Regions from separate parts of the Alkalimarinus alittae genome, predicted to be linked through region 1. Evidence: predicted binding sites of a transcription regulator. Region 1 holds the regulator's gene; each other region holds the start of a gene.
The links. Region 1 encodes LexA, which represses DNA repair genes until DNA is damaged. Its sites were predicted from a motif close to TACTGTATNNNNATACAGTA; they were not measured.
Positions count from the first base shown of each region.

Region 1 (10,981 bases):
GATGTAAAAGCATGGGCAGAATCAACGGTTCCCGCTGAAAGCGATGACAGCACAACACCGACGCTAGACAGTAATGGTGCAGTTTTGCAGGCAGGCGATACCGTCACATTAATTAAAGACCTTGATGTAAAAGGCGCAGGATTTACTGCCAAGCGCGGCACAGCTGTTAGAAACATCTCGTTAACGTCAAACCCTGAGCATATCGAAGGGCGCGTTAACGGTACACGAATCGTACTACTGACCTGCTTCCTGAAGAAGTCAAACTAGTCACAACACACATGAGGCAAATTCGAACTGAATTTGCCTCTACCTGACTCATACTTTAACGTCTATCTTATAACTTAAACTGCAACACTCTCACCCCTTAAAACTCAGAGCAAAGATGAATGCGACCCCACAACTATGATGTAGAGCCAGATGCTGGCATGAAATTGCATGTAATAAAAATGCTATTTCCTTATCTTTTAGAGTTTAAAAAGCGCGTCTTCTTGGCATTAAGTTGTTTAGTGTTAGCCAAAGTTGCCAGCATCATTATTCCGTTCATTTTAAAAGACATTGTCGATGCACTAGATGCAAAAGATTTAGGTGCTAGCGCATTACTAGTGGCGCCCTTAGGGCTTGTTGCCGCGTACGGCTTAGCCCGGTTTATGAACGTCGTATTTAATGAAATTAGAGATACGTTATTTGGCCGTGTGACAGAGCGGACGATCAGACGCATAGGTCTTCAAACATTTAGACACCTTCATAAACTTGATATGGATTTTCATATTAATCGCCGTACCGGTGGATTATCGAGAGATATCGAGCGAGGCACTACAGGCATCAACATGCTGATGCGCTTTTTAGTGTTCAACATATTCCCTACTTTATTTGAAGTTTTGATGGTTATCGGCCTACTCTTCTACAACTACGGCATTAGCTTTGCCCTGATTATTTTATTATCTGTTGTTGCATACGTCGCTTATTCTATTGTGGCGACAGACTTGCGCACTCGCTTCGTTAGAGAGGTCAACAAGGCAGACTCTGCATCCAATTCGAGAGCTATAGATAGCCTGCTTAACTATGAGACGGTTAAATACTTTACCAACGAAACATACGAGTCGAATCGCTATGACGAAAACCTAGCAACGTGGGAGCACGCGAAACGAAAAAACCGACTCACTATGTTTGCATTAAATGGTGGCCAGGCATTAATCATCGCCGTAGCGACCACCAGTATGCTCGCACTCGCAGCCCTACGCGTCGCAGATGGCACCATGAGTATTGGTGATTTTGTATTAATAAACGCATTTATGATGCAGATTTTCATTCCGCTTAATTTTTTAGGTTTTGTCTATCGCGAAATAAAAGGATCATTAGCAAACATCGAGCAGATGTTTGAACTACTCAAAAAGCAGCCCAAAATAACGGACTCAAAAGATGCAGAAGACCTTGCACTCGCGAATGCGGAGCTTGCATTTAACAATGTATCTTTTCACTACAATTCTGAAAGGCCAATCATTAAAAATGTTAGCTTTACCGTTAGAGAAGGCGAAAAAGTAGCATTAGTGGGTGAAAGTGGCTCAGGTAAATCGACACTGGTAAAGCTGCTCTTTCGTTTTTACGACTGCAACCAAGGGTCAATCACCATTAATGGCAAAGATTTGCGTGATGTAACACAACAATCGTTAAGAAAAGCCATCGGAATTGTCCCCCAAGATACAGTACTTTTTAATGACACTATTTTAGAAAACGTACGCTATGGAAACGTAGACGCTAGCGACGAAGAGGTGTTAAAAGCTATTAGCTTAGCGCACCTAGATGACTTTATTAGTCAGCTGCCCAAAGGTGTCTTAACGACTGTTGGCGAACGAGGCCTTAAATTGTCTGGTGGTGAAAAACAGCGCGTGGCAATAGCCAGAACCATTCTAAAACACCCACCTATTCTGGTCTTCGATGAAGCAACCTCTTCACTCGATAGCCGATCAGAGCAGGCGATTTTAGAAGCAATAAAAGAAGTATCAGAAGGATATACCAGTTTGGTAATTGCTCACCGCTTATCAACCGTCGTCGATGCCGATAAGATTATTCTATTGAACCATGGGGAACTAGCCGAGCAAGGCACCCACGAGCAGCTATTAGCACTGAATGGTCAGTATGCTAAGTTATGGCGCATTCAGCAAAAAGAGCGTGAGTAATAACATAGGTGTATCGACCCATTCAAAATGGTGCGTTAAAAAGCAGGCCTTAACCCCCTGCTTTTTTGACCACCCAGCCATACTTTTTGAGCTCTTCAACTAAACGTTCGCGGTGATCACCCTGTATTTCTATCACCCTATCTTTAATCGCTCCGCCAACCCCACATTTCTGCTTCAAATTTTTGGCTAGATCTTTTAGCTCTTTGGCCTCAAGCGGCACACCGGTAATGAGTGTAACGCCCTTTCCTTTTCGCCCCTTCGTCTCTCTTGAGACTCTTACGACGCCATCGCCTGCTTCAATACCGCTTTTTTCATTACACCGACACCGAGAAACGGACTCACCGCACCCAGGACACATTTTTCCGAATTCGGTTGAGAATACCAAACCACCTGATTCTCTGCTTTTTCTAGACATAAAATGAAAACCTGACATTTAAACCTGAAGCTCGTATTCTATTTTAATTCCTGTTAATTTCCTAATAGGCATTAATTAACAAAAAGATCTCTTATTTCATTTAATTAAAGGAATAAACATGATTCACACAGCAGGTCAAAAGCACATACGCAGCCTAGGTATATTATTATCAGCCACCTTGCTTACCGCCTGTACTGGGACCCGGCCAGTAGATATAGGCATCTTAGATAACCAACTGACACCTTGCCCTGATAGCCCTAACTGCGTGAGCAGTTACGAAGATAAAAAAGACGAGACTCACTATATTGATGCACTTGTGATTAAAGGAGACAACCCACAGCAAGCATGGTCTTCATTGCAGTCATTAATAAAGCAAAACAGCAACGCCGAGATCATTAAACAAGATGATCACTATATTTATGCAGAATACACAAGCAGTATTATGAGGTTTGTAGACGACACCGAATTCTTACTAGACAAAGAAAACAACCGTGTACAACTTCGCTCTGCGTCCCGCTTAGGCCATAAAGACTTTGGCGTTAATCGTGAGCGCCTTGAAGCAATAAGAGCAGAACTACAAAAGCAAAACATCGTTAATTAAGCATATTACTCCGGCCATCATAAGGCCGGAGTCTATCCTGTTTCTCTCAATCATCAATTTATCTATTTATCTATTTATCTATTTAAAATAATTGTTTGTTCATGTTTACTTTTTAAAAAATACTGTATACATTTACATGTACTGTATAAAGACACATGAATAAGCGGCCGTTATGATTAAATTAACCAATAGACAAACTGAAGTTTTAAACCTGATTCAACGTAACATTGAAGAAACAGGCTACCCACCTACTCGCGCTGAAATCGCAAAAGAGTTAGGGTTTCGTTCAGCTAATGCCGCAGAAGAACATATTAAGGCACTAGCCAAAAAGGGCGCACTTGAAATTGTTCCAGGTGCAAGCCGGGGTATTCGTTTACCCGAGCACCACAAACCCGGAATCCCTATCGTTGGTCAAGTGGCCGCAGGTAACCCTATTTTGGCTCAAGAAAACATTGAAGATTACTGTAGCCTTCAACCAAACTTTTTTGCGCCAAGCGCCGACTATTTTTTGCGTGTTAAGGGCATGAGTATGAAGGATATCGGGATTCTGGACGGAGACCTACTGGCCGTACATAAAACCGAACAAGCTCGTAACGGACAAATAGTCGTTGCCCGAATAGACGACGAAGTCACCGTAAAACGCTTTCAAAAAAACAAACATGAAGTTCAGCTAATTGCAGAGAATGAAGAATTTGAACCTATCGTTATTGACCTTAGAGAACAAGCGCTCTTTATCGAGGGTTTAGGCGTAGGGGTTATCAGAAAGGAAAATTTATCATGAAACAAATGAGCTTTTATGATGAGCAACCCGCTATTGAACCTGAGCAAGGCTTGTATGCAGTTGAAGATAATGCGGCGGAGCTTGCAGTAGCGCTGCAAGCGCCTGCTCAAACGGCTACTGCACCTAGTGCTGGAAATGTGACCGAAATTATATTATCGCCAGAGCAAGCTGAAAACTTTCAGATGCTTCTACCAATGATGACACAATTGAATCAAGAGAATCGTTGGTTGGCCTGGATTGACCCGCCACAAAGCTTACTTAATCGCTGGCAACAACAGTCTGGTATTATCGCAAATCAAATAATGATTTTAAGATCAACCGAGTCAAAGTCTACACTTGACCTTACGCTACAAGCACTGTCAGCGGGTACCTGCCATGCAGTGATCGCATGGACTAACAAGCTCACTAAAAATGATTTCCGTTTGTTAGAGGCCGCATCAGCCAAAGGAAGTAGCCACGGCCTCGTGATGAGATATAGATAAAGGGTTTGACTATCCTTTAATGAACCGTTCTAAACTCTTCTTCTATATCACTTTCAGCTATTTGTTTTGATATCACGCCTACGGTCTGAATGCCTGCATTAATCATTGATTTCGCAACCGTTACGTTATGCTCTTTCAAGAACTCTTTTGCATCTTTCGAGAAAGTAATGGTGACTAACGCATCCCCATCTTCATCTGCTTTTTGTAAAGCAAAATCGCCATTGGGTAATTCTATAATTTCTAAAAACGCACTACTCATAAAACAAACAGCCCTGAATTCATATGGATTTCAAAAGAAACTGGATACACTTTCTAAAAATTAATGTAACACTCAATTAATAAATTGTTGCCAGAGTATACTACTAAACCCCTTTAAAATCCTCACCATTCAGACATTCTCGACCTTAGGTCTTCTAAGTAACTTTTAAACTCACCTAAAATGCGTTTTAAGTTTTCGATTGAATCAACTTCAGTAGCAGCACCTGATGTCGCGATCAATGCATTGGATGCAAGATCCTGCTCTTCACTTGCGGGCTCACGGCTTTTAGGCAGCCTGACTAATAAATCGTTTTTTCTTAAATCTGACACCCAGCTGCCTTGAACCTTTGAAAGTTCTGTCAAATATTCAATTTCAGGGAGCTCATTGCCTATCTCGCTGACTAAGCGCTCAAGTGTCATTGATAAGTCAGAAGGTCGTTGGTGATATTCCGCCAATTCATTAACTAAACTACTCCACGCTGCGCTCATCAATAAAATTGATGATTGCTTGTGTGACTCATCGCGAGGTTTAAAAACGGCTGTTGACGCTAAATTGAATTCTTGCCAAGCTTGTAGCTGTATATCTGCAAGGTATAACTTTTGTGAAGTCTGAGATTGCCATTTATTCATTGCTGCTACTTTTCGCCTCGAAGTCGTTAACCTACATGAGATATTACGGATTATTATACGTAATAATGTGTTATTACAAAAAAAAATGCAGTTACAACTCGAAACATACAGATTTTTCAAAATAAAGTACTATTATAGGTAATAACTTTTAACGAACTATCAGCAAGTTATAGCTTGCAGTAGATAAATACAATTAATAAAGACTTATTAGTAAGCATGCGAGGCCGTAGATATATGAAATTATCCAAACTGGTTACAGCTGTAGCAGTCCTGACTCTGTCAGCATCAAGCAGCTTAGCCCTAGCAAAAGTTGATGAAGCTACAGCCAAACGGCTAAAAAATGATTTAACACCTGTTGGAGCTGAAAGATATGGCAACTCCGAAGGTACGATACCTGCATGGGATGGCGGTATCAAAGAAATTCCAGCTAATTATGAAGAAGGTCAGTTTCACCCTGATCCTTTCGAAAGCGACAAAATGTTGTTTAAAATAAATAAAAGCAACATGGCGCAATATGAAAAGCACTTAACCGAAGGCCAAAAAGCGCTGTTAACACAATATGCGCCTGGTTATGAAATCCCCGTTTACCCAAGTCATCGTTCAGCATCTTACCCTGAGCGCATATATGAAAAGCTATATGAAAATGCGCTTGGAGCAGAACTGCTCGAGAATGCCAATGGCGTAAAGAGCACCATTGCAACAAGCCCTTTTCCGATACCCGCAAACGGTGTTGAAGTTATTTGGAACCACATTCTTCGCTTTAGAGGCGAACAGTACGAATATAGAGCCGCGTTTGTAACCCCAACAAAAGATGGTTCATACACCCCCATATTGACTAACTATGGATATTACTTTGCCTATGCTGAGCCCGGCATTACGCTAGAAGAGATTGATAACAAAATTTTCTATTTGAAAACCAAAATAGTCAGCCCTGCAAAATTAGCAGGTACGCTTACATTAGTACATGAGACATTAGATCAGGTACGCTCACCACGAAAAGCCTGGAGATACCAAGCAGGTGAAAGGCGCTTACGACGAGTACCAAACCTAGCTTATGGAACGGACTTACCATCAACAGCGAGTCTGCGTACCGTTGATCAAAAAGACATGTATAACGGCGCGCCCAACCAATATAGCTGGGAGCTGCAAGGCAAAAAGGAAATTTATATTCCTTACAACTCATATAAACTTAATAAAGCCAGTGAGGATGCAGAAAACGTTATTAGACCGTCACATATCAACCAAGACCTAACACGCTACGAGCTTCACAGAGTTTGGGTCGTAGAAGGCAAATTAAGAGAAGGCCTAAACCACGTTTATCATAAAAGACGATTCTACTTTGATGAAGATACTTGGCAGATTGTGCTAGCAGAAGATTATAATGAGGATGGAGAACTTTGGAGAGTATCTGAAGCCCATACCATTAATAATTATCAAGTACCTGCAACATGGATTGCAGTAGAGCTTACCTACGACTTAAAAGCTGAAAGATACTATTTAGATGGTGTAGATAAGCAAGGGCCAGTTAACTACAACCCTGATTTTAAGCGTCGTGAATTCACAACGTCCGCTGCACGCAGAGAAGCTAAGCGATAAACCGTTCATCCGCGTAGTTATTAACAATCTCCCTATTAAAGGCAGCCATCTGGCTGTCTTTTTCCGTTTGTTACCCCCCTTTCCTCTATTTTCGACTTGCCCCTAGCCGGTTATTGATCTTTACTTACTCTAACACCCCATATTAATGGCGTCAGTGGCTATGGCTCACCTAAGACTGGCTATGCTTCTATGAACGTCAAATCGGGCATCATTCAAAAAGAGCAAAATACTAACAATGACAACACCCGTCTTAATTTGTGACGACTCTAGCGTTGCCAGAAAGCAAATGGCTCGCTCCTTACCAGCTGATTGGGATATCGAAATCAGTTACGCTGTTCATGGTCAAGATGCGATAGAGCAACTTAAACAAGGTAAAGGCGAGATTTTGTTTCTTGACCTTAATATGCCGGTTATGGATGGCTACGAAACGCTTGAATCCATTGTAAAAAATGATATTCAAACAATGGTAATCGTGGTCTCGGGTGACATTCAGCCGGAAGCTCGCGAAAGAGTTAAAGCGCTAGGCGCATTAGAGTTTATCAAAAAGCCTATTGGCGTTGATGACCTTACCGTTATCCTCGAAAGCTTTGGCCTTTATTCTAAAAGTACAGACAGCACTTCAACCGATGGCAGCGCTGCCCCCCCTCCTCCTCTTCAGAGATCAGAGGCGGAACTTGCGGGTGCTGGTCAAGTACAATATCGTGACTGTATTCAAGAGATATCAAACGTTGCAATGGGTCAGGCTGCGGATTTATTAGCAAGATTACTAGATGTATTTGTTAAGATGCCGATCCCGAACGTTAATATTTTAGAAGTCAGCGAGCTTAAAATGGCACTTGCTCAGGTGGAGCAAGAAGATACATTTACCGCTGTATGCCAAGGTTTTATTGGATCAGGGATAGCCGGCGAAGCGCTACTCATCTTTAGCGACTCTAGTTATGCCGATATAGCAAAGCTGCTTAAATTTAGCGGTGAGCTTAATGATATAACAGAGCTTGAATTAATTATGGATATCGCCAGCATATTAGTAGGTGCATGCACCGGCGGTATCGCTCAACAACTTGATATATCGTTTAGCCAAGGTCACCCCATGGTTCTTGGGCAGCACGTTAAGGTGAGCGACCTGATTAAAACAAACGAAACACGCTGGAAGCAAACGTTGGCAATTGAGATAACCTACGAAATTGAAAACTATGATATCACTTGCGACCTCATGTTGCTTTTTACAGAAGACTCAATCGACAATTTGAATCAGAGACTATCGTATCTGATGGGTTAATAACGCGTTATGGCAAAAGATAATTTAGACATAAAAGAGTTCCATTGGTTAATGGATATGTTGCAGACCATCGATGTAGGTCTGATTGTTCTAGACAAAAACTTTAAGGTTCAAGTCTGGAATAGTTTTATGGAAAATCACAGCGGTATCCCCCCTTTATCAGTCAAAGACAAAGTACTATTTGATGTATTTGGTGATATCCCTAAAGAATGGTTTACGCAAAAAGCTGAGTCGGTTTTTCTACTTAAGAGTCGAGCGTTTATTACTTGGGAGTTACGCCCTTATTTATTTAAATTTAAAAACTATCGCCCTATTACCGGTACAGAAGAATTTATGTACCAGAACGTCAGTATAAGCCCACTGGTTTCAGTCGATGGATCAGTCAGCAGCATCTGCGTTATCATTTATGACGTCACAGACATCGCAAGTAATAAAAAAGCGCTCGAAAAAGCCAACGTAGAACTCGAGTCTCTCAGTAGAACCGACCGCTTAACCATGCTAAACAATCGAGGCTATTGGGAAGAATGCTTACAAAACGAATATAGCCGACTTCAGAGATACGATACAACCTCTTCGCTAGTAATGTTTGACATTGACCACTTTAAAAAAGTAAACGATACCTACGGTCACCAGGCAGGCGATGAAGTCATCAGGGTTGTGTCAAAGCTATTGCGAGACTCACTGCGAAAAACAGATATAGCCGGTCGTTACGGCGGAGAAGAATTTGGTATTATTCTAGGACACACTTCGTCTGAGAATGCTTTCATTTATTGTGAGCGCTTACGAAAAGCTATCGAGGACACCACGGTTGTTCACGACGGTATCGAAATAAAGTTCACTATTAGTCTAGGTATTTGTGAAGCCTCTAAAAAGTTAGAAGATTATAAACAGTGGCTAGAAAAAACAGATCAAGCGCTTTATCAATGTAAAGAAAGTGGCAGAAACAAAACCATGATTTATGATTTATCGACGCTTTAAGTGTTATTTAAAGCGATAAAAATTGTGGCTTAGAGCCGCGCCTACACTATTGAATTAAGTTTCTTTCAAAATTATAGGCGCGCTACTCTTAACCCATCAAGCGTTATGAATGATAAGCTGAACCAATCAACTTAGATTCAATGCGGTAAAATCTAATCGACCCTCGACTACCGGTGGACACCAAAAATAAGCGCCTGTTATCGGTTTTGTAAATTTAAACAACCCGTCAATAATTTTATCATCTTTACCTGTCATGCGATTAAGTTGCGCTTCAAATGCGTTAAATGACTCACCAAACGCAACAAAGTTAAACCCTTCGCCCGCCTCATTTGCCCAAGGCATAGACCGTCTAATAACAAACGCTTGCGGGCTAAAGCTTTCTTGTTCTGTACGTTTTACGTGAGCTGATTCAGGCGCATCTTCAATTTCTTCATTATTGCTTTTGCGCCGCCCGATAATATGATCTTGCTCTATGGGCTCCATTTCATCCAATTTATTAAGGTCATGCACCCACTGCTGAACAGCAACAAAACTGCTACCATCGACACCCATTTGTTTTGATGATGCCAACGCACAGGCTATCGCCTCTTCACCTTCTGGGTTTTCGGTGCCGTCTTCATAGCCACTCAAATCAAGACCACTTTTATGCTTAAAAGAATCAACAATGTCATCTATTACAAATGCGGGCGCCAGCGCACGACTGATCTCGCGTTCTTTATGTATTAAGTCGCCTCTATCGCGTCCTCTTAACCAACACCACAGAGCCCCATGCGTGGCGGGTATTTCTACGCCACAACTAACAAACGATGGAAAGGGCCTCATTCCTTCTATTTCAACACCCAATGTCGTTAATAAAGAATGACCAAGCCCAACAACGACTTCATCCCCATCTGCAATCAATGAAAGCCTCGTTAACGCCTCAGAGAGACTCTTTTCATCATCTATAGAGAAAATTAGATACCGTGCTGAAAGAGGTATTGGTTTCAGAATTCCAGGTTGTGATTGATTCATTGTTTCTCCTATTAATCTTCATACTGCTTTTTTTGATCGAGACGGCAGCAAATGATTTTATTATAAGCATAAAATTATTATTGCAGATAAAGGCTTAATTTTCCTTAAAAAAAAGGGCAGCCTTAATAGGCCACCCTTTCTTAATATGAACGTTCTTGCCCATATCTATAGCATAGGCACTTATTATGCCTTTGCTAGCACTGTTAGCGATTACTTGCTCAAGTCTAGCAACAGTTTATTAAGCCGAGTCACAAACGCGCCGGGCTCTTTAAGCGCATCGCCACTGGCTAATGCCGCTTGATCAAACAGAACCCAAGCTAAGTCGTTAAACCGCTCATCATTTTGCTCTTCGTTAAGGCGCTTAACCAAAGGATGCTCTGGATTAAGCTCGAAGATAGGCTTGCTATCAGGTAGGCTTTGGCCTGCCGCTTCCATGATGCGACGCATCTGCGCCCCCATATCTTGCTCACCAACCACTAAGCATGCTGGAGAGTCAGTCAACCGGCTTGTTACACGCACATCTGCGACTTTATCTTTTAACAACTCTTTAATTTGAGTCAGCAAGCTTTCAAGCTCTTTAGTCGCCTCTTCTTCTTGTTTCTTAACTTCTTCGTTTTCAACATCACCTAGATCAAGTGCACCCTTGGCAACATCTTGGAACTGCTTACCGTCATACTCTGTTAAGTAAGACATCATCCAATCGTCTATACGGTCTGACATCACCAACACTTCGATTCCTTTCTTACGGAAGATTTCTAGGTGTGGGCTGCTAG
Region 1 is NZ_CP100390.1:2,665,529-2,676,509, forward strand. Features, by position in the region: gene NKI27_RS12165 (PhnA domain-containing protein) at 1-267, shown strand, start outside; gene NKI27_RS12170 (ABCB family ABC transporter ATP-binding protein/permease) at 387-2,177, shown strand; gene NKI27_RS12175 (translation initiation factor Sui1) at 2,227-2,592, opposite strand; gene NKI27_RS12180 (DUF1499 domain-containing protein) at 2,711-3,193, shown strand; gene lexA (transcriptional repressor LexA) at 3,366-3,974, shown strand; gene NKI27_RS12190 (cell division inhibitor SulA) at 3,971-4,456, shown strand; gene NKI27_RS12195 (hypothetical protein) at 4,473-4,715, opposite strand; gene NKI27_RS12200 (DUF6586 family protein) at 4,838-5,344, opposite strand; gene NKI27_RS12205 (DUF1329 domain-containing protein) at 5,579-6,940, shown strand; gene NKI27_RS12210 (response regulator) at 7,176-8,219, shown strand; gene NKI27_RS12215 (GGDEF domain-containing protein) at 8,229-9,197, shown strand; gene NKI27_RS12220 (Dyp-type peroxidase) at 9,324-10,208, opposite strand; gene htpG (molecular chaperone HtpG) at 10,419-10,981, opposite strand, start outside.

Region 2 (10,981 bases), 1.1 Mb from region 1:
AGCCTCTTCTTTACCACTTTCGATCAGTTGTTTTTTGACAACATCCCTGAGAGGAAGCTCAACTACATTACCGGAGTAACCTTTGTTACGCGTTCTCTCACTTTGTTCTAACGCCTCTTTAAGTGAGTCTTCTTTGAGTTGCAGACTTTGCAGTTGATTAACGGCCTCAATAACATCACTAGATTGATAATAAGCATAACGAATATCTCTAACATTTGCTTCCGGCTGGCCTGACGATGCAGTGCTCCCCCCACTGTTCACGGCAACAGAAGCTTTAAGGTTTATAAGTCTTTGTAATGTCGCGTATGTGTCTCCCTGCGCACTGACCGACGACGGTGAATTTTGACTGTTTTGACCTGTCTCTCGTTGCGGCTGAGTAGTTGGAGCTCCAAATAGCTCTTCATCCGCCATTAACGGCGTGTTATCCAAAAAGTTTGTTTCTGAAGATGCACTCGGTTTTAATTCGTCCTGAGCAGCCTCTCTTTCTTGGTATGCCGTTTTTTTCGAGGGTTCCTTTTCACTTTGTGCCGTCCCACTTATACCATAACGCTCGGCTGCTGAAAGTAGAACTCCGTATATATCTTTAAGCTCTGAGTTTAAGATACGGCCTAAAATCTTATAAATAATTGGATAAGAAGAAGACGGTATTTTTAATAAACTACAGCCCTCTTGAAACGCATTTATGATAATAGAAGGGCCTACAGGACAGCTTTTAACGTCTACGCCTCGTCCAGAAATAACTTCAAAGATATAACATATACGGTTGAGTTCATATCCCAGGTCTTCTTCGATAAGCCTGATAGCAGAATTCATAGCCAACCAGTCTTCAAAGTCGTCTTTTTCTACAACAGATAGGGTCTTTTGTGTCTTTTTCACACTTTTGGGGGGAGTAGAACTTTGCGACTTTAATTTATCAATTAACGCTATCACGGCGTCTTTAGATACTTTTTCAGACAACCAATGACTGCGGGTTTCTAGCATTTGAAGGCTTACGGAAAAATCAGAACGAAGCACGCCATCCATCGATTCATTTATGGAGAGCATCAGCTTAACTTCAGCCTCTTTGATTGCTCTTTCAATCGCAAGCGGCAGATTTTCTAGAATAAGCTTGCGATAACTTAATAGCAGCTTTTCGGTGATGTCTTTTTTTTGCTGCTGTTGAGCTGTAAAAGGAGTATTTTGCATAATGCCTTAGTTTTGTGTGGCTGCGAGCCTCAATAAGTTCTTCTCAGATATCAACAGAGTATACCTTGTTGATTTATAGCATCTATTCTAAATAACGATTATTCTAAAATGGGCTCTATGCTAAATGATTCCCCTCTATTTAGAATAGACTAATGTTAAGAAAACTGCTTAATTTACCCATTATTATGTATTTTTTCTGTTTTTTTAATGGATTTCATTTCTGCAGCGGCTTCAGCGCTAAGCGCTATATCCAAATCACTGTTTTCAACAATCGCTTGAGGTAGCTCTTTTTTTACACGAACACCAAGATCAAGAAATTTTTGTGCCTGACTCACCAAATTACCTCGACCCTCTCGTAGAGAGTCCCAAGCTTCTTGATAAGTACCATTTGCAGTATTTAGTTGGCCGCCTAATCTATCCATTTTTTCTACAAAAACTCTTAATTTGTCGTACACTTTTCCGGCCTGGTCAGCTAAAACGCGCGCGCTTTGATTTTGCTTTTCAATAGACCAAAGAATTGAAACCGTGCGTAATGTCGCTAACAGTGTCGTTGGTGTCACAACCACAATACGACTTTCAAATGCGTCATTAAAAAGCGCTGAATCATATTCAAATGCCGCGATAAAGGCAGGTTCAACAGGTAGAAACATAAAAACAAAATCGGGCGAATTCATTCCTTTTAGCTTCGGATATCCCTTACCGCTCAAGCCTTTTATATGCGCTCGAATACACTGTACATAGGCTTTAATATGAAGATCTTTTTCTTCTTCGCTATCTGCCTCTATATACCGAGTATAGTCGATTAAAGACACTTTACTATCAATTATAATATGCTTACTTTCGGGCAGATGTATGATGAAATCTGGGCGCATGTTTTTGGCTTCATCATTTTTAAAGTTGGGTTCCCTCTCAAACTCTCGCCCTTTCTTCAGGCCTGACTGCTCAAGTATCATTTCGACCTGAATTTCACCCCATGTCCCCTGTAGTTTTTTATCCCCTTTGAGCGCTTTGGTAAGGTTTGATGCCTCATTCGTGATACGTTGATTAAGCTGATAGAGTACATCGATTTGTGTTTTGAGTGACGCCCTCTCTTTAGCTTCATTAACGTAAACATCATCTATTTTTTGACGAAAGCCCGTTAACTGCTCTTTGAATGGCGTGAGTAACGCATCAAGCCCTTGCTTGCTCTGCTCTGCAAAGTGCTTTTGTTTATCCTGAAATATCTGGTTAGCTAGATTTTCAAATTCTTGCTTTAAGTGCGCCTTATTATCTTCTAATAACTTAAGTTTCTCTTGCCAGTACTGCCGCTCTTTCTCATTCAGTTCCTCGTACATAGATTCAGCCTGAGCAAGTTGCTGATCTTTAAGATTTAACCGCCCTTTAAGCTCAGCTTCGTTGACTCGCATTTCAGATCGCGCCATTGCTCGCCCAATCATCATGCCAACCGCCAGCAAAAGAACGCCAGAGAAAACACCTCCGGCTAACAAATACCCTTCCATAACCTATCCCGCGTCTGAGCCGAACGTCTATTTATATTTAACAACTACTGATACTGAAGAATAACACTAAGAAAATCAGTACCGTATTTATCTAGTTTTTTCTGTCCTACGCCACTAACTGTGCCTAATGACTGTAATGTAGCAGGCTTTACTTCTATCATCTCTTTTAATGTTGCGTCATGAAAAATAACATAAGGCGGCACCCCCTGATCATCTGCTAGTTTTTTGCGACATGCGCGCAGCGCTTCCCATAGTGCTGAATTTTCTTCACTGACAGGCGCCCCTTTTTCACGACTTGAGCGACTGCTTTGCTTTTTAACCACAGGGTCAAGCCTAAACTCAACCTCTTCTTCGCCCCGCAATACGGCTCGACACTTATCATTGAGAAACAACTGTCCGTGATCAAAGTTTACGCTCAAATACCCTCTTGCCACTAACTGTCGGTATACCGAGCGCCACTGTGTATCACTTAAATCTTCTCCAATACCGAACGTGGTGACCTGATGATGGTTAAACTGAGACACCTTATCTGTCATTTTTCCTCTAAGTACATTGATAAGGTGAACCACGCCAAAACGCTGCCCAGTACGATACACACAACTGAGAGCTTTTCTCGCGGCATCGGTGCCATTCCAAGTCTTAACCGGGGTGAGGCAGTTATCGCAATTACCACATGGCTCTTTTAACGCTTCGCCAAAATAGTTCATTAAGGTTTGTCTGCGGCAGCTGGTGATTTCGGCCAGCCCTAGCATTGAATCTAGCTTGCGCTGTTCGATGCGTTTAAATTGTTCGTTCGCCTCAGAGCCTGCCATCATCTGTTTGAGCTTGATCACATCTTCTAAACCGTATGCCATCCAAGCCGTTGAAGGCAACCCATCTCGCCCTGCCCGGCCGGTTTCCTGATAGTAGGCTTCGATACTCTTCGGCAAATCTAGGTGCGCTACAAATCTAACATCGGGCTTATCAATACCCATTCCAAAGGCGATGGTTGCCACAATAACGACACTCTCTTCGCGTAAAAATCGTTCTTGATTCTGTTGCCTTTCTTCTTTGCTAAGCCCTGCATGATAGGGTAATGCCTTTATCCCTTGTTCTGATAACCACTTAGCCGTGCTATCTACTTTATTACGAGACATGCAATAAACCACACCCGCATCCGTCAGGTGCTCTTGCTGAATAAAGCTGAGCAGTTGTTGTCTGGCTTTAACTTTTTGAGTAATACGATATTGAATATTAGGTCGATCAAAGCCTGAAATATACACAGCGGCTTGCTGTAGTCCCAAACGAGCAACGATTTCTTCTTGTGTTTTGGCGTCTGCCGTTGCCGTTAGTGCAATTCTGGGCACGGCCGGAAAACGTTCTTGTAGAATACTAAGTTGTAAGTATTCTGAGCGAAAATCATGCCCCCACTGAGCAACGCAATGAGCCTCGTCTATGGCAAACAATGAAACACTCACACTACTGAGCCACTCAAGTGTTGAAGGTAGCATTAGGCGTTCTGGTGCAATGTAGACGAGATCTAACTCACCTTTTCTGACCAAGTTCTCAACCTCGGCATTGTGGCCTGGAGGCATAGATGAGTTCATACATGCCGCCCTAACCCCAACCTCACACAGCGCAGACACTTGATCTTGCATTAAGGCAATCAGTGGTGATATCACAACGCCTACTCCTGGCCGAATCAAGGCAGGAATTTGGTAGCAAAGTGATTTTCCACCGCCTGTGGGCATGAGGACAAACACATCTTGCCCTGCAACCAATGAATTAACGACCTCATCCTGAGGTGACCGAAATTGGGTATAACCAAATACCTTTTCTAGAATGTTATATGCTTCCTGCATCATAAGGGGAGTTTCTCACTTTTGTTCATTAGTCTGGATCGCGCGCTCACCAGTTTACATTACCGCATTAGTTGCTCCAACGGGAGGGCTGTTATCAAGTTGATCACCCAGGTTTCACTTAGTAATAAAAAACACAATGTATAGAATTAAAGAAAAAATAATTCTAATTGATATTTATACAGTAATAAGACTATCATAATACTGTTTATTCATACAGCATGATATTTATTATGAAAGTTACTCCGCTATGTATTTTACATTCGTCGTTTAAATCGACTAACGAAGTGCTCTCGGTACTGAGTCGTCGCCTTGCATGTGGCTTTCCATCACCTGCAGATGATTACGCTGAAAGCATACCGAGTCTTAACGAGCTACTTATAAAGCATCCTTCAGCGACTATTTTAGCTAAAGCGCAAGGTGACTCAATGATAGAAAGGGGGATCCTTGATGGTTCCCTGTTAATCATAGACCGATCCATTCAACCTGAAAATGACAGTACCATAGTGGCGTCTATTGCAGGGGAGTTAACAGTCAAGATCTTAGATTTGAAAAAACAAATGCTAAGACCTGCAAACCCAAAGCATCAGCCAATCCCTTTGCCTCAAGATATTGATGTGATTTGTGAAGGCGTGGTGACTTACTGTATTTCACCTCAGAAGAACTTTGCTTTTACATGCTAGCACTGGTCGATTGCAACGCGTGTTATGCCAGTTGCGAACAAATATTCAGACCCGATTTAAGAGGCAAGCCCATTGTTGTTTTATCAAATAACGATGGCTGCATTGTCACTCGCAATGCCCAAGCAAAAGCATTAGGTATACCTGGCCTCGTGCCTTTTTTTAAAATTAAGCCGTTACTAGAAAAGCATCATGTTCACGTCTTTAGCAGCAACTACGAGCTATACGGTGACATATCGGCACGATTAATGGGTTTGCTGGCAACACTAGGTGATCGGATTGAAATATACAGTATTGACGAAGCATTTCTTGAGCTTAACGGCTTTAGTGACGCTATCAGCCATGGTCAGTTAATTAAAAGGCTAGCATGGCAGCATCAACGAATGCCGGTATGCGTAGGTATCGCAGAAACAAAGACATTAGCGAAACTGGCAAACCACATCGCTAAAAAGTCAAAAAAACTGGATGGTGTTTGTCTAATTTCAAATATTGATCACTGGGAAAATGTCTTCAAAAAAATTGCAGTGGATAAAATTTGGGGGGTTGGTTCCAGAGTAGCCAAGAGACTTAACTTATTAAACATACACTCTGTTCATGACCTTAAACACCAACCGCCCAAATTCATCAAAAATGAATTTGGAGTAACCCTAGAGAGAACCGTACTGGAGTTAAATGAAGTTCGTTGTTTCGACTTAGACACCCAACCACCTCCCAAGCAAGAAGTATTTTGCAGCCGCTCTTTCTCAAAGAAAGTCACCTCTAAACGAGAAATCAGGGAGAGTGTCGCCAGCTATGCCAGCAGAGCCGCAGTAAAGTTACGGCAACAAAATGGGCTCACCAAAAGAATCTATGTAACGATCCAAACGTCGCGTTTTTCAAAGCAAGCTTACAGCAACAGTTGCACGGTATCGTTGCCCTACCCAACGAATGACAGTCGGGTAATCATCGGCACAGCGATCAAAGCTTCAGATGCTTTATTTCGTGAAGACTATGACTATGCACGGGCAGGAGTAGGCTTGCTAGAATTAACTCATAGCAAGCACTTCCAGAATGACTTTTTTCAAAATGATTCAGAGCAAGCTATCAAGCTGATGAGCACCGTTGACCAAATGAATAAACGATATGGTAACGGATGCCTATTTTTTGCAAGACAAGGTATTGCCAGAGATTGGTCAATGGCTCGACACTTTAAATCTCCGGCTTATACAACGCGGATATCCGACTTACCTATCGTTAAGATTTAATGTATATATCACTCTGCCTTTAACGCTAAAATTTTATCAATATCTTCAGCGCTATGACGATTTTCAAGCTGTTCCCACTCTTCACCCCAGCTTCGGTTAACAATACGACCTCGCTGTACGGCAGGGCGCGCTAAAATGGCTTTCGCCCATCGAAGAACATGGGTGTAATCTTCGACTTGAAGAAATTCTTTTGCTTCATAAAGGTTACCCAATACTAAATTGCCATACCAAGGCCAGGTCGCAATATCTGCAATGCTGTACTCGTCACCCGCGATAAACTCATTTTTCGCCAGTTGCTTATCTAACACATCTAGCTGACGTTTAGTCTCCATCGTGAAGCGGTTGATTGGGTATTCGAATTTTTCAGGAGCGTAAGCGTAGAAATGACCAAACCCGCCGCCTAAATAAGGCGCAGAGCCATGTAACCAGAACAGCCAGTTGAAGACTTGAGTACGCTTTACGCCTTTTTCAGGCAGTAATGCACCCAATTTTTCAGCAAGATAAACCAGAATGGAGGCGGACTCAAAAATAGGTTCAGCACCGTCACTACTAGAGTGATCCACTAATGCTGGAATCTTAGAATTAGGGTTAATATCCACAAAGTCTGTTGAGAATTGGTCGCCTTCAATAATGTTAATCATGTGAGCGTCGTATTCTGCTGCCTTTCCTAAGGCTAATAACTCCTCCAACATAATGGTGACTTTTTGCCCATTAGGCGTGCCCATAGAATACAACTGCAAAGCATGCTCACCGACAGGTAGCGTTTTTTCATGGGTTGCACCTGAGGTTGGCCTATTAAGACTTGCCCATTGACCGCCATTTTCTGCATCGAAAGCCCAGATGTTGGGTGGTGTGTATTGATTTTCCATCATCACTCCTATGTTTATTTTGTAGATCAATCAAATGTTTCAGCTAGTTTTAGCTCTGGCTACGATATTTAGCAAGCCTGCAAACCATAAAAAGGCAATCAACGCCGCGTAGAAAGGAAAACAATACTCTATTACTCCTAAATAGCCTTTTATACTGCCAGTATTGTGGCCAAGGCCCGCGACATTTGCGCAGAAGAAAATGATCGCAAGAAGTGATGTAGATGTACCCGCACTGACGAGTGCTGTCACCCTCCTTCGTCTCGATCCAAAAAACAATAGCAAAACGGGAATCCAACTTGATGCCCAAACATACTGATAGCGTTCAGTGTAAATATCTACCTGCTCCCTCGGTCGCCATTCATTCATTGTCAATGCCTCCTCACGAGGCATCTCTTCGCTGTATCCCCGAAGGCGTAGTTGCCAGGCGATCTCACGAACACTTCTTCCAAATTTTGGCGTATAACTACCTGGTAGTTGATCTTTAGATAGCTCAGTTATTTTTTCATAAACGGCACTGGGCCAAAGGGTTTTCAAGTCTAATTTTTGCCAGGATGCGCAATGTGTAATGGCGCTTAATAATAAACGCAGCCGCTCTAAATCATCACCTGCAACCTCTTCGATATTAAGCAATAACACCGACAAAGCCTTAGCATCGTTAATAGTGCCGGCTGTACAAAGCGACTCGTCCCAAAATACTTTGTACTGAGCAATCGACAATTTGTTCATGGGTAGCAAACCATCCATCCTAAAACTCTCTAACATACGTTTAACGCCTTCTTCTTGTGTCGGTGCCATTAGCGTATGAGTCTGTAGTAAAAAAGCGGCAAGCCCCCCCAGGCCGCTGTAATAGTTGCTGTTATACCCGGCAGGCTTTTCTGTGGTTGTAATTATTTTGATCCATTGCAACAACGGTGCATTTGTAACTATGTTATTTTCTGCCAGTGCCCATATCACATAGCTCCAGTGCAATGCTCTTAGGTAGTCTGCATCTGATTTAATCGTATCAGGAAATGGAAACTCAAAGCCTGCAAGGTCTTCCGCTTTAACCTGATTTTTCACCCAATCCACATACTCCTCAGACTTATAAATTCGAATATTGAATCCGCTATAATAGCGGCGGGAAATGTACTGATTCATGGAAGGTGGTGGCGTATTCAGAGAAGATATTTTATTGCCCGGTCCGTCTTGCCCCAAACTAATAAAAAGCATGCCCAGCGTTTTTGTCTCCTTAAAAACGTCTGACTCAACCCGCATATTTCGAAAGACCTGCTCAAACATAGGCTCAGAATACTGTCGCATTTTCTTTAGGTAGTTCAACAAAAACTGGGTATTAATGGGTGCTTCAGAATTAACATACATATAAGCATCCAACAATAAGGTAGCGATTTCCACCCCGCCATTCACATAGCCCGGATGTTCGGGAACCACTGTCCCTTTATCAATAATGATATTCAGCCATTCTTCTATCGGAGCATTAACCGACTTACCCGTCTTTGCTAAAGACCATACCAAATAGCTCGAATGCAGTGCTTGTATATAGTCATCGTCTGCAACTAACCATTCAGGAAAGTCCATTGATGGGTATTCTGTGTGAGTATTTATATTTTGGACGGCATCTAAATAATCTTTACGATTTTTGATTCTAATGCCACTTTTTGGATACTCGGGCGAGTCCTTAAGAAAACTCCACCCCTGCAATAACGCCCCAAAAGATGCTTCGGTTACTGGGTCAAGCCGCTGCTCTTGAGCATTAACTGACTGAGCAACCAAGTAAACAAAAAGGCAAAGAGCAAAAGCAGCATTAATGACTGGGGTGCATTTACGCTTAAGCGCACTTTTTATTGTTATGCGTCTGATGAGTCTGATTTCCATTTAGACATTTCTTCTTTGATAAAGTGATTAACTAAATCACGATACATTTTCTCAATTGCACCTGGACATAAACCTTCTGATAAAGCCCAGGACCGGCGCTGTTCAAGCATCGCTTTAAATCGCTCAGGGGCGCGAACAGATGTTTCCGAAGTTTTAAACTTTGATGCCGCTTTAACATATTGAAACCGTTTACCCAGAATAGCGATAATGTCTCTATCCATGTTGTCTATCTCTGTGCGGATATCCTCCATTCCCGAACAATTTTCAGGCTCAATATTGTTTTGGTATATCAATTTTATTCCTTAATTTTAATAAAACACTCAGATCTAACAAAACGTTTGATTTCTCTACCAACCATAATAGCTGTGTCTGGTCTTGTTAGAAAATTATGACACTAAACAGTGATAACGCCTCTCAAATACTGAACGGCATTGCCAGAAATGAGCACCCTGTCTCCTGAAACCAAACAGTTGAGTACACCACCACGCTTTGAGGCTTGATACGCTACCAAGTCTTTCTTACCAAGACGATCAGCCCAAAGCGGAGCTAGACCTGTATGAATAGAGCCCGTAACAGGGTCTTCGTCTCCGCCATTCGCTGGCCAAAAGTACCTAGATACAAAATCGTATTCTTGCGCTTCTGACTGACAGGTCACCACCACATCAAGCGGTTTGAGTAGCACCAGGGATTCGTTGTTGCGTTGCACAGATAACACTTCAGACTCAGATTCATAAATCACGAAATATGCTTGCGAGTTACTATAAACATCTACCGGAGGAATAGAGAGGCCGGCTATCAAGTTGTCAGGGATGACGCTAACCTTCTGAGGTTTGGTATTCGGAAAATCCATCTGAATCTTGCCTGATTCAGTTTTCTCTACGATCAACTCTCCAACGGCCTGTGCGGTAAAGGTAATACGGGTTAACCCTGGGCTCTTGTCAAACAAGACGAAAGCGGAGGCCAGGGTAGCATGCCCACAAAAATCGATTTCAGTAAGTGGTGAAAACCATCGAATTTGATAGACTGATGTTCCAGCCAAAACTAAGAAAGCGGTCTCAGAAAGGTTATTTTCTGACGCTATAGACTGCATTAAATCATCGGATAGCCATTCATCGGTAATAATCACGGCTGCTGGGTTTCCGCCAAAAACAGAATCTGTAAAAGCATCTACTACTGTTATTTCGAGTTCCATTCAATCCCCTTATATTTATAAATAAGCTTACCCAAGAACAAAGTAAGTCGCGACTGTGCGCGACTTACTCTTATTAATCAGGCAATCGCTAAATAGACTCCACCCAGTGCAATGACTCCACCCGCCAATCGACTAACCGCTTGAACATTTGCTTGTTTCATCAACATACCCATGCCAATACCTGCAAAGTGAAGCATGGCTGTTGCTAGCGCAAAGCCGATTGCATAAGTTGCAGCACTCATTGAAACCGGCATTTCTGTGCCATGTGCATGACCATGAAAAATAGCAAACAGGCCAACAATAAGGCTGCTGAATACTAACGGCGCTTTGTAAGCACTGGCGATCAACACACCTAAAATCAAAATAGACACTAGTATGCCTTCTTCGACAAACGGTAGAGACACACCCGAGAAACCAAGAATACCCCCTAACACCATGACACCGACAAACGTGCAAGGCACCACCCATGATGCTTTACCACCAGACTGTGCCGCCCAAAGACCTACAGCGACCATGGCCAACATGTGGTCTAAGCCACCTATTGGGTGCCCGAAGCCATGCATAAACCCTGTTAACTCACCGCCACCAGCATGTGCAAAAGC
Region 2 is NZ_CP100390.1:1,559,009-1,569,989, reverse strand. Features, by position in the region: gene NKI27_RS07110 (DUF1631 family protein) at 1-1,185, opposite strand, end outside; gene NKI27_RS07105 (DNA recombination protein RmuC) at 1,359-2,684, opposite strand; gene recQ (DNA helicase RecQ) at 2,729-4,528, opposite strand; gene NKI27_RS07095 (LexA family protein) at 4,756-5,205, shown strand; gene NKI27_RS07090 (Y-family DNA polymerase) at 5,199-6,446, shown strand; gene yghU (glutathione-dependent disulfide-bond oxidoreductase) at 6,455-7,315, opposite strand; gene NKI27_RS07080 (hypothetical protein) at 7,355-9,187, opposite strand; gene NKI27_RS07075 (isochorismate lyase) at 9,160-9,480, opposite strand; gene NKI27_RS07070 (PhzF family phenazine biosynthesis protein) at 9,582-10,379, opposite strand; gene NKI27_RS07065 (HupE/UreJ family protein) at 10,457-10,981, opposite strand, start outside.
Region 2: NKI27_RS07095 (LexA family protein) is a predicted target of LexA. The motif match lies at 4,725-4,744, and genes of this name have one in related genera.

Region 3 (10,981 bases), 1.7 Mb from region 1:
CAGATCAAGTCAAACGTCGGTATTGCTGGCGCAGACTTAGTACTCAGCGATATTGCCAATGTGCTACGTGAGCAGACTGAAGAAGGCTGGACATTAGCACGTATCAGCGATGACGCTTACGGTCTACTGGCTATGAATCAGGATGACCAAGAAGCTCAAGCAACAGCCGAAAAAGTGCGTGCTGCAGTAGAGAACCACATGTCCGACGTATCTGGGCGCACGATTCAGGTTACCACTAGCATCGGCGTAGCGTTAATCAATGACGCATCACCTAAAGCACAAGATCTACTCGGGCGTTCTCACAGCGCCTCCGATAGCGTAAGAGACGTAGAAGGGCACGAAAGTGGTAATGGCGTTGTTATTTTCACCCAAAAGATCATCGCCGGAGATGAAAATGAAACAACGGTTTCGAGCCTGCAAAAAGCACTAGACGACAACCGCTTCAAGCTATTATTTCAGCCAATTATCAGCTTAAGAGGTGAAAGTGATGAGCACTACGAAGCATACCTAAGAATGTACGATAACGGTGGCAACGAAGTATCGCCTTATGACTTTTTACCCCCCTCTGGTCCTTCAGAAATGGCCAACAAAATTGACCGTTGGGTTATCTTGCAGACGATCAAACACCTCAGCAGCCACCGTTCTAAAGGCCACCAAACAAAGTTGGTTCTGAATTTAACCGCAGAAACAATCCAAGATCAGACCTTTATGCCTTGGTTAAGTGTCGCACTCAAAGCCGCAAGGCTACCCGGTGATTCATTAATATTCCAAATCAGCGAATCTGATGCGGTTACCTATATGAAGCAAGCAAAAGATTTTTCAAAAGGGCTAAAAGAGCTGCATTGTAAGATGTCGATTAGTCGTTTTGGTTGCGCATTAAACCCGTTCAATACGCTAAAGCACGTCGACACTGACTACGTTAAACTTGATGGATCATTTACCGATGAAATTCAAAAAGATGAAGAAACCCGCGAGCAAATAAAAGAGATGATTAAGTCTCTGCAAGCTCAGGGCAAACTCACTATCGTACCGTTAGTAGAAAATGCATCTATTCTTTCTACCTTATGGCAAGCAGGTGTTAACTATATTCAAGGTTACTATCTGCAAGCCCCTACTACTGAAATGAACTATGACTTTAGTGAAGAGTAAATAACGAGTTAAAAAAATCGCGCCAACGTGGCGCGATTGTGTTTATAGTCTTATGCAACCTGAATGCTTTTCAATAACGTTATTCAGTCTCACTATCTCTGAAGCCAATCAAGTAAAGAATCCCATCCAACCCCAAGGTTGAAATTGAATGCTTTGCACTCTCTTTGACTAATGGCTTCGCTCTAAACGCAACCCCAAGACCGGCCTGACTCAGCATAGGTAAATCATTCGCGCCATCGCCAACGGCAATCACCTGCTGCTGCTGAATATTTTCTTTCTCCGCTATTTTTAACAACAACTCAGCCTTGCGTGCACCATCAACAACCTGCCCTGTCACCCTGCCTGTTACTTTGCCGTTTTCTATTTCAAGCTCATTAGCATAAACATAATCTATACCCAGTTTCTGCTTGAGATTGTTAGCAAAATAAGTAAATCCGCCTGATAGTATTGCAGTCTTATACCCCAAGCCCTTGAGCGTCCCAATAAGTCGTTCCGCGCCCTCTGTTAGCTTTAAGCGGGCAGCGACTTTAGCCAGTACCGTTTCATCTAGCCCTTTTAATAACGCCACTCTGCGTGCAAAACTCTCAGTAAACTCAATTTCACCTCGCATTGCCTGCTCAGTGATTTCAATAACCTGATCACCAACACCGGCCTCTTTTGCCAGCTCATCAATAACTTCAGCATCAATAAGGGTTGAGTCCATATCAAACACGACTAATCGACGATTACGACGAAAAACCGAGTCTTCTTGAAAGGCAATATCAACATTCATTTTGCTGGCAATTTGAAGGAACTCGGCACGGAGTCGATCAAGGTCTGGGGGCGTGCCCCGCACTGAAAACTCAATACATGCCTGGCTCTGGTTCTCATCTATCTCAACCGGCGGACGGCTAGATAAACGAGTAATATTATCAATATTCAAACCGTTATTAGCCGTGACTTTTGAAACCTGAGCAATCTGATCAGCAGTAATAGAGCGAGCAAGCAACGTCACAATATATCGCGCCTTACCTTTACCCTTTACCCAGTTTTCATATTCTTCTTTAGATACCGGTTCAAAACGAACAGGCAGTCCTAATTCATGCATTTTAAATAAAAGATCTTTAAGCAGCGGGGATGAAGACTGTTCTTTTGGCAGCTCAATCAAAATCCCCCACGTTAAGTGGTCATGTATGACCGCTTGCCCGATATCCAGGATTCTGATCTGATACTGAGCCATTATTTCAGTAATTTCAGAGGTCAGCCCTGGCTTATCTTGGCCCGATACATTAATTAATACTATTTCGTTCACACGTTGACCCTTATCAGTTAGTGCTTAGCTAAATACGGTTATTCAGCTCAGTCCGCATCATTTTCGTCTTCAGCATCGTCTGGTCGATTTGAAATCACTTCAATTCGATCAACTTTTTGCAAGCCTCTTGGCAGCTTATGACCTCGCCGTCCTCGCTCACCAAGGTAGTGCTCTAAATCACTAAAACGTAATTTTAAGTGGCGTTTGCCTGAGTGAATAACCAAGCGATCTTCCTCGCGGAAAACCGTCACTAATGTCATTAACTCCTCACGACTTTGTACTCGCGCAGAAGGGATGCTAATGATTTTATTACCTTTACCTTTTGACAGCTCTGGTAGATCTCGAACAGGAAATACCAACATCCGCCCTTCATTACTCACAGCAACCAAATATTGGCTGGCAGCATCGTCAATCGGTACCGGCATCATCACTTCTGCACCTTTAGGTAAGCTTATAGCGGCTTTACCGGCTTTGTTTTTGCTCTGAAGGTCTGCCACGCTGGTTACAAAACCGTAGCCACCATCACTCATCATCAACAGCTTACTATCTTGATTGCCCATCACAACCCCTTTAAAGGTTGCACCTGACGGGGGATTAATTCGCCCCGTCAGCGGCTCACCCTGACCTCTCGCTGACGGCAGGCTATGGGCAGGCAGTGTATAAGCTCGACCAGTAGAGTCAAGAAACACGACCCCTTCATTACTTCGCCCTTTAGCCGATAGCGCATAGCTGTCGCCCGCCTTGTAGCTTAAACCTGTAGGGTCTATATCGTGCCCTTTTGCTGATCGCACCCACCCTTTATCGGATAAAACAACCGTTACAGGTTCAGATGAAACTAAATCTGCCTCTGAAAATGCTTTTGCTTCAGCTCTTTCAACAATGGGTGAACGACGATCGTCACCAAACGTTTCAGCATCAGCAATCAATTCTTTTTTGACCAATGTTTTTAAGCGTTGCGCTGAGCCCAGTATCTTCTCTAGGTAAATTCTTTCTTTTTCGAGTTCGTCTTGCTCGCCTCTAATCTTCATCTCTTCCAAACGCGCTAACTGGCGCAATTTGGTATCAAGAATATAATCCGCCTGAACATCCGTAAGATCAAAATGCTGCATCAGCACAGATTTAGGTTCATCTTCGGTACGAATAATATGAATAACTTCATCAATATTAAGAAAGGCTGTCAACAAACCTTCTAATAAGTGCAACCGCTTAAGAACTTTATCAAGTCGATACTGTAGTCGCCTTCTGACAGTGTCAGTTCGATAGCGAAGCCATTCTGTTAAGAGGGTCAACAACCCTTTAACGGCTGGCCGACCATCAATACCAATAACGTTCATGTTCACACGGTAGGTTCTTTCAAGATCGGTGCTTGAGAATAAGTGCGCCATGAGTGCATCAATATCAATGCGGTTCGACTTGGGAACAATCACTAAGCGTGTAGGGTTCTCATGGTCAGATTCATCTCGTAAATCTGCCACCACTGGTAACTTTTTAGCCTGCATTTGTGCGGCTATTTGCTCAAGTACTTTGGCTCCCGACACCTGATGCGGAAGCTCTGTGACGACAACATCACCACTTTCTTGATTAAATACCGCCCGCATGCGTAATGAACCACGACCGGTTTCATATATCTTTTGCAGCTCTGCTTGAGGTGTAATAAGCTCTGCGCCCGTTGGAAAATCGGGGCCTTTTACGTGCTCTAATAGTTGCTCCGTAGTTGCAGAAGGCTCATCAAGTAGACGCACACAAGCAGATGCCATCTCTCTCAGGTTATGAGGTGGGATGTCAGTCGCCATCCCGACAGCAATACCTGTAGTACCATTTAATAACAAGTTGGGGAGTCGTGCAGGTAATGTTAACGGCTCTTCCATTGTGCCATCAAAGTTAGGCCCCCATTCAACAGTCCCCTGGCCTAATTCACTTAGCAAGGTATCGGCATAATGCGCCAATCTAGATTCGGTATAACGCATGGCAGCAAATGATTTCGGGTCATCTGGTGCGCCCCAGTTACCTTGACCGTCAACTAATGGATAACGATATGAAAACGGCTGCGCCATTAAAACCATGGCTTCATAGCAGGCACTATCACCATGAGGGTGAAACTTACCCAATACATCACCGACCGTTCTTGCTGATTTTTTATACTTAGCGGTTGATTTTAACCCGAGTTCTGACATCGCATACACAATACGACGCTGAACCGGTTTTAGCCCATCACCAATATGAGGCAAGGCACGATCGAGAATGACATACATCGAATAATCGAGATACGCTTTCTCGGTATATTCTTTAAGCGATACCCGCTCAACACCTTCATCCAGTTGATCAATAATCGTTGTCATGAATTACCCTTAGAAACCTGCTTTCATTATTATGGTTGGTCACTACTCTTATATATGGAAGATCAAAACATTACCGAGCGACATCAAAATGCCGTGAACTGCACTCATTATAGGCATCAGAACACATCAATAAAACAGCAACCAAAAGAATTTTATAATTATCGATATTCTTTACAGTAAAGATAGCTGCCGACCCGCCACATTTTCTCTAACACTCAACCTAACCCCCACACCTAAAAGCCTGACGGGCTTACCTTCCCTCGCCCAAGCGGCTTCTAACAGTGTGCGATAGATATCATTAGAGTCCCACTCTTCATGAGCGGTTTCTATTTTGTGTTCGAGTGTTGTTTGTGTGAAATCAAAAAATTTTACTTTCACAAACCGCTTTGCGATGACGCGATCTTGTCCTAGCTTACGCTCACACCTAGCCCTTAGCTCATCTATTAATACTGGCAACCGATCAATAATTGACACAATATCTTTCAAGTCTTCTGAGAAAGTATGCTCTACAGATATCGATTTTCTCACTCGAGACGTTTGTACCGGCCGATCATCTTTTCCTTGAGCAACAGAAAATAGGCGAGTTCCATACTGCCCAAACGACTGTATTAACTCCGCCTCACCTACGTTTTGCAAGTCGCCACACGTCTCTATTCCCATTTGGTTAAGCTTTGCTTTAGTCACTTTGCCAACACCATTAATTTTTGAAACATCTAACGCAACAACAAATGAAGCGACATCTTCAGGGCGAATCACGAAAAGACCGTCGGGTTTATTCCAGTCACTGGCAACCTTGGCGAGAAATTTATTGGGGGCCACACCAGCAGAAATAGTAATGCCTAATTGCTGACTCACTTTTGCACGTATGTCTTCAGCGATGAGTGTTGCACTGCCAGCGAAAAATGGAGAATCAGTTACATCAAGGTACGCTTCATCAAGGGACAACGGCTCGATAAGATCGGTATATTGTTTGAATACCTCATGAATACCTTTAGAGACCACCTGATATTTTGCAATATCAGGTTTTATAAATACTAAATCTGGGCATAGCTGGGCTGCCCTTGCAGACGACATTGCTGAATGAATACCAAACGCTCTTGCCTCATAACTGCACGTTGCGATAACCCCCCTAGAATTGGGAGAACCACCTACTGCTAATGGCCGACCACGCAACAAGGGATTGTCTCTGACCTCAACAGCGGCATAAAAACAGTCACAGTCGCAGTGAATTATCTTTCGTTTACCCATTAATCACGATCTCTAAGGTAATACTACATTAACCCACAATATATACTGTTTTTTTATACAGTCAACTAGGCCACTTTTAAGCATTAAGTGCCCCATCAATAAGCTTACAATCACAGCCAGAAGAAAAAATCATTGCCGTTAAAAGAAGCCTCATATTTTTTTATGTTCGTGTTAACATAAGCGTCATATTACACATAATAACGTTCAGCCAAACACTCTCGGAAATATCCGTTAAGGTATTGGCGTATCAGGGACGAATGCTAGGACTAATCCATGAATTCAACCGCACTATCATCTCAAGCAAGCTGCCTACAGTTAAAAGGCTCCCTGCTTCCGCTAACCGTATTAGAACTCAGCTATTTCGAGCCGTCTCAGTTTTCAGCTGAGCTAGCCGCAAAAACAGAGCAAGCCCCCGATTTCTTTAAAAACTTGCCTGTCGTTATTGGCTTGGCAAAATTTGACGGTTCCAAGGGACCCGCAGATTTTGAGAAGATAATTCGAATTTGTAGCACCTTCTCAGTTAAACCTATTGCAGTGCGAGGGGGGAGTGAAACTCAGCAGATAGCGGCTAAACTTGCAGGCTTAGCAACATTGCCAGCACAGAAAGAAAAAACCTCGCCCGTAGAGGCTGAGCAAGCCGCCGTACACGCAATTGAAGACATTGTTGCGGCAACCGAAACAGCGGAGATAAAAGATGCCACATCCGCTAACTCAGAAACGCAAGACACTCAACCAACTGAAAAGACGGCTCAGCCAGCAGAAGACGCTGAAGTCGTAGAAGTGAAATCACACGAAACGCGTATTATCTATCAACCTGTCCGTTCAGGCCAGCAAGTCTATGCCCAAAATGGCGATTTAATCGTACTTGCTCAAGTTAGCGCCGGAGCAGAAATACTGGCTGACGGTAATATTCACGTGTATGGCCCTCTGAGAGGTCGAGCATTGGCAGGCGTTAAAGGAAACACCAAAGCACGCATTTTTTGCCACAGTCTAGAAGCAGAGCTTGTTTCCATTGCAGGACAGTATAAAATCAGCGAAGATTTACAAAATGGGAGTTGGAAGAAACCAGCTCAAATTCATCTTTCCGATGAAACATTAACAGTAAAAGCATTAGTAGAATAAGATCGAGTCGGCACTCTGTTGTAAGTGCTGCACTCATAGGATGATAGCATTAAGCACAATAGGCTCGCCTTATAATCAGATCCAAGTATAAAACCTGATTAGTGTGCGAAAAAGAATGATAGGGACAATCAGCAACGATTAACCATGACAAACGGGAAATAAACATTGGCTAAGATAATAGTTATTACATCAGGCAAAGGAGGTGTTGGTAAAACAACATCTAGTGCATCCATTGCAACGGGGCTGGCAAAACGCGGGCACAAAACTGTCGTTATTGACTTTGATGTGGGCCTACGAAACCTTGACCTCATCATGAACTGTGAGCGTCGCGTTGTGTATGATTTCGTTAACGTAATTAACGGTGAAGCAACGCTCAACCAAGCGCTTATCAAAGATAAGCACATTGACGACCTATTTATTTTGCCTGCGTCTCAAACACGCGACAAAGATGCGCTAACACAACAAGGGGTTGAGCGCGTTCTCAATGAATTGGCTGAGCGTTTTGAGTTTATCATTTGTGACTCACCAGCGGGTATTGAGCATGGCGCACAAATGGCGCTTTATTATGCAGACGAAGCCATCATCGTGACGAACCCAGAAGTTTCTTCGGTTCGAGATTCAGACCGCATTTTGGGCATTTTACAAAGCAAGTCCAAACGAGCTGAAATGGGTTCAGAGCCAGTAAAAGAGCATTTACTGCTAACACGCTACAACCCCGCTCGTGCAGAAACGGGTGAAATGCTTTGCGTTGAAGATGTGAAAGACATCTTAGCCATCAAATTATTAGGTGTTATTCCTGAATCTCCAACTGTTTTGAGTGCCTCAAACCAAGGTGTTCCAGTTATATTGGATGAAACCAGTGATGCCGGCCAAGCATACTTAGATGCTGTAGACCGACTATTAGGGGAAGAGCGCGAACATCGTTTCCTTGAAGTCGAGAAAAAAGGGTTCTTTAAAAGGATGTTTAGGGGGTAATAATGAGTTTTTTCGACTACTTCAAAACAAAGAAAACAAACACTGCGTCGATCGCCAAAGAGCGGTTACAGATCATTGTCGCCCATGAACGTACAAAGCGTGACCAACCTGACTACCTGCCAGAGCTTCAGCAGGAAATCTTAGCCGTTATTCGCAAGTATGTAGCCATCGACCAAGATCAAGTCCAAGTTCAACTGGATAACAACGGTAACTGTTCAGTGCTAGAGCTCAATGTAACTTTGCCCGATTGATAGTCATTACTTTTTGATTGTCCTTTACATCGCTTGGTAGGAGCGTCACTTTGGCGCAATAGTGTTAACATCCACACTATCGCATCGCAGCTCTCTCCTACCAAAGATCGTACTTCAAAAGATCGTACTTCACAGCTGAATCACCACTTAGCATAATGATCTTCCATAAAGCCTGGAATGCGCTCAAGCGCTATTTTTTCGCCTGATGAATCAATCATCCATCCACTAAAATAGCCAAATACTTGCTTGAAGTTTGAAGCAATAACTAATGCATTAATCTTTTCTTCTCGCTTTCCCATCGGCTGAAACGTAAGCGCTAAAAGACCATCTGTTGTTCTCACCTGCCATGAATTTTCGGGTTGGTAGCGGTCAAACTCAAAAATCGCCATATTAAGTTTAGTTAAAGTGCCATCGACCCACAGACAGTTTTCAGTTACGCCCGTTTCATTAACACCTGCCGCCAAGTTAAGCCCAACGCGCCGCCCATCAGCCAACATCCCAGAAAAACTTGCCCAATTCCAGGCGGTTTCTCTGCGCATAAACCCACAGCTCCAGTCCGAACTCGCTGAAGACGTTTCGGGTGACAAAATGTACTCTTTTCCGCTACAGCGAATCACCCCTTTAACCGCCAACCCCGCGGTTTTTTGAGTGTAAACCCAACCGTTATAGCCCGCTTTTGAGCAAACTCTTAGTGGGGCATACTCTTGAGGCTGAAACATCGTCGCATTTATCGATATATTTCGTCCAAGACTAACCGCTATATAGCGCTCACTACCACTCTCGTTTGTTGTGATTTCAACCTTACTTCCTAGCTGTTTAAACACGCTTTTTCCCGTATCAGGCCTGGTTTCAATAATTGTTCCGATAGACAGCGGCTGCAATAAACTTTTCTCAACAAGAACGCCTGTTTTCAAATCATACACATAGACAAACACATTACTGACCAACTTCAAATCAACAATCGCAATACCCGCAATAATGTCTTCACTCATCACGCCAATAAACTGAAACTGATTAAACGCCATTCGCTTACGAACACCTTCAATAGGTTTGTCCATCGGGGTTCTTAGATCGTACTTTAGGTAGTTAACCTCAGAAACCGGCAGATGTATTTCACCGAATATAGGACTGCCATTATCTTGAATTAACGTTGTCGTAGGCTTTTTCACTAGACCCCCTTTATAGTCAGTGCTCAATATATCTGATCATTATTATTTAATTGGACACGTTCTCCAACTAACGGCCAAGGTAAACTCGAACATTTTTACCAAAATGTATATGAATTATCATTTATAACCTTCAGTCAGTGATAAAATCCACCTGCTATCTATATGTTAATTAGCTGATTTTGTCCGATTTAGACTCGACTGCCTTTATTTATCAGGTGCTAATAACTCATAGGTTGCAGTCGGTCGCTGATATAACTCGAGCTTTTGCACTTAAGCTAGTTATACAATGCTGAACCTAATTTTTAACCCTCAATAAAGTTTAATTATGACTCGTTCTTTTTTATCTGCTATTTCAATAATACTTGCACTAACAACGACCATTGCCTCTTCTTTCGCTATTTCTAGCGAGGTGCCTATGGATGCCCCAGACTGGGAAGAGCAAACAACAGAGGGTAGTATTACTATATACACTCGCCCACACCCCAACTCCAACTTCAAAGCGTTTAAAGCCGTTACCATTATTGATGCTCCAATAAACAACCTGATGGCGGTTATGGCTAACCCTAAATCGTGTATGGAATGGGTATTAGGCTGCACCGTTGCGAGCGCCTTCGATGAAAAAAGCTTTAACGATCGCTATGCTTATTCTGTCAACGATATGCCCTGGCCATTCAAAGATAGAGACTACGTACTTCATATCAAGACAAGCAATGACCCTAAAAGCGGCATAATTTATATGCATATGAATGCAACAGACCATAAAAAAGCGATTAGTGACGAATATGAAAGAGTACATGTTGCTCAAACCATTTATTCGTTTGAGCCACTCGAAGACAACAAGACTAAAATGACTTGGCTACAGCACACAGAACCAGGCGGCATGCTTCCTGGCTGGTTAGTAAATGCACTGATTGTAGATATTCCAGTTCAATCACTTCAGGCACTAGAGCGTGCTGCTCAGTCACCTAAATACCAAGATGCGAACATCTTATTTGATTCACAAGGGATGATTATCGGCGTAGATTCAACGTTATCTCGCCAACAAACAGCAACACCTTAAACTTGCTGCTTTTCAAAGTTTCACCCTAGGGTTAGAATGCAGATAATAGGCATAAATGAAAAGGAACTCGCAATGACCCCTGTCGCACGCGACATCATGACTCCGCATGTTAAATCGGTCCCTCAATCGTGGACCATGCAAAAATTTGCAAAATTCTTATCTGACAACGAAATCAGCGGAAGCCCTGTTATTGACGAAGCGGGTGATGTCATTGGCATTGCGACCCTAAAAGATATTGCCGACTTTCATTTGAATAATGTATCAAGTGAACATGAAAAGAGGATGACTGAAGAAGACCAAAAAGAGGCTCGCCGCCTCAAACAGTTTATCTTCGAAGAGATGATCAATGTCCCTGTTGAAGTAAGAGACATAATGAC
Region 3 is NZ_CP100390.1:967,820-978,800, reverse strand. Features, by position in the region: gene NKI27_RS04290 (EAL domain-containing response regulator) at 1-1,149, shown strand, start outside; gene serB (phosphoserine phosphatase SerB) at 1,229-2,440, opposite strand; gene parC (DNA topoisomerase IV subunit A) at 2,488-4,779, opposite strand; gene dinB (DNA polymerase IV) at 4,951-6,027, opposite strand; gene minC (septum site-determining protein MinC) at 6,301-7,149, shown strand; gene minD (septum site-determining protein MinD) at 7,315-8,124, shown strand; gene minE (cell division topological specificity factor MinE) at 8,127-8,375, shown strand; gene NKI27_RS04255 (DUF2804 domain-containing protein) at 8,516-9,544, opposite strand; gene NKI27_RS04250 (START domain-containing protein) at 9,870-10,604, shown strand; gene NKI27_RS04245 (CBS domain-containing protein) at 10,677-10,981, shown strand, end outside.
Region 3: dinB (DNA polymerase IV) is a predicted target of LexA. The motif match lies at 6,071-6,090, and genes of this name have one in related genera.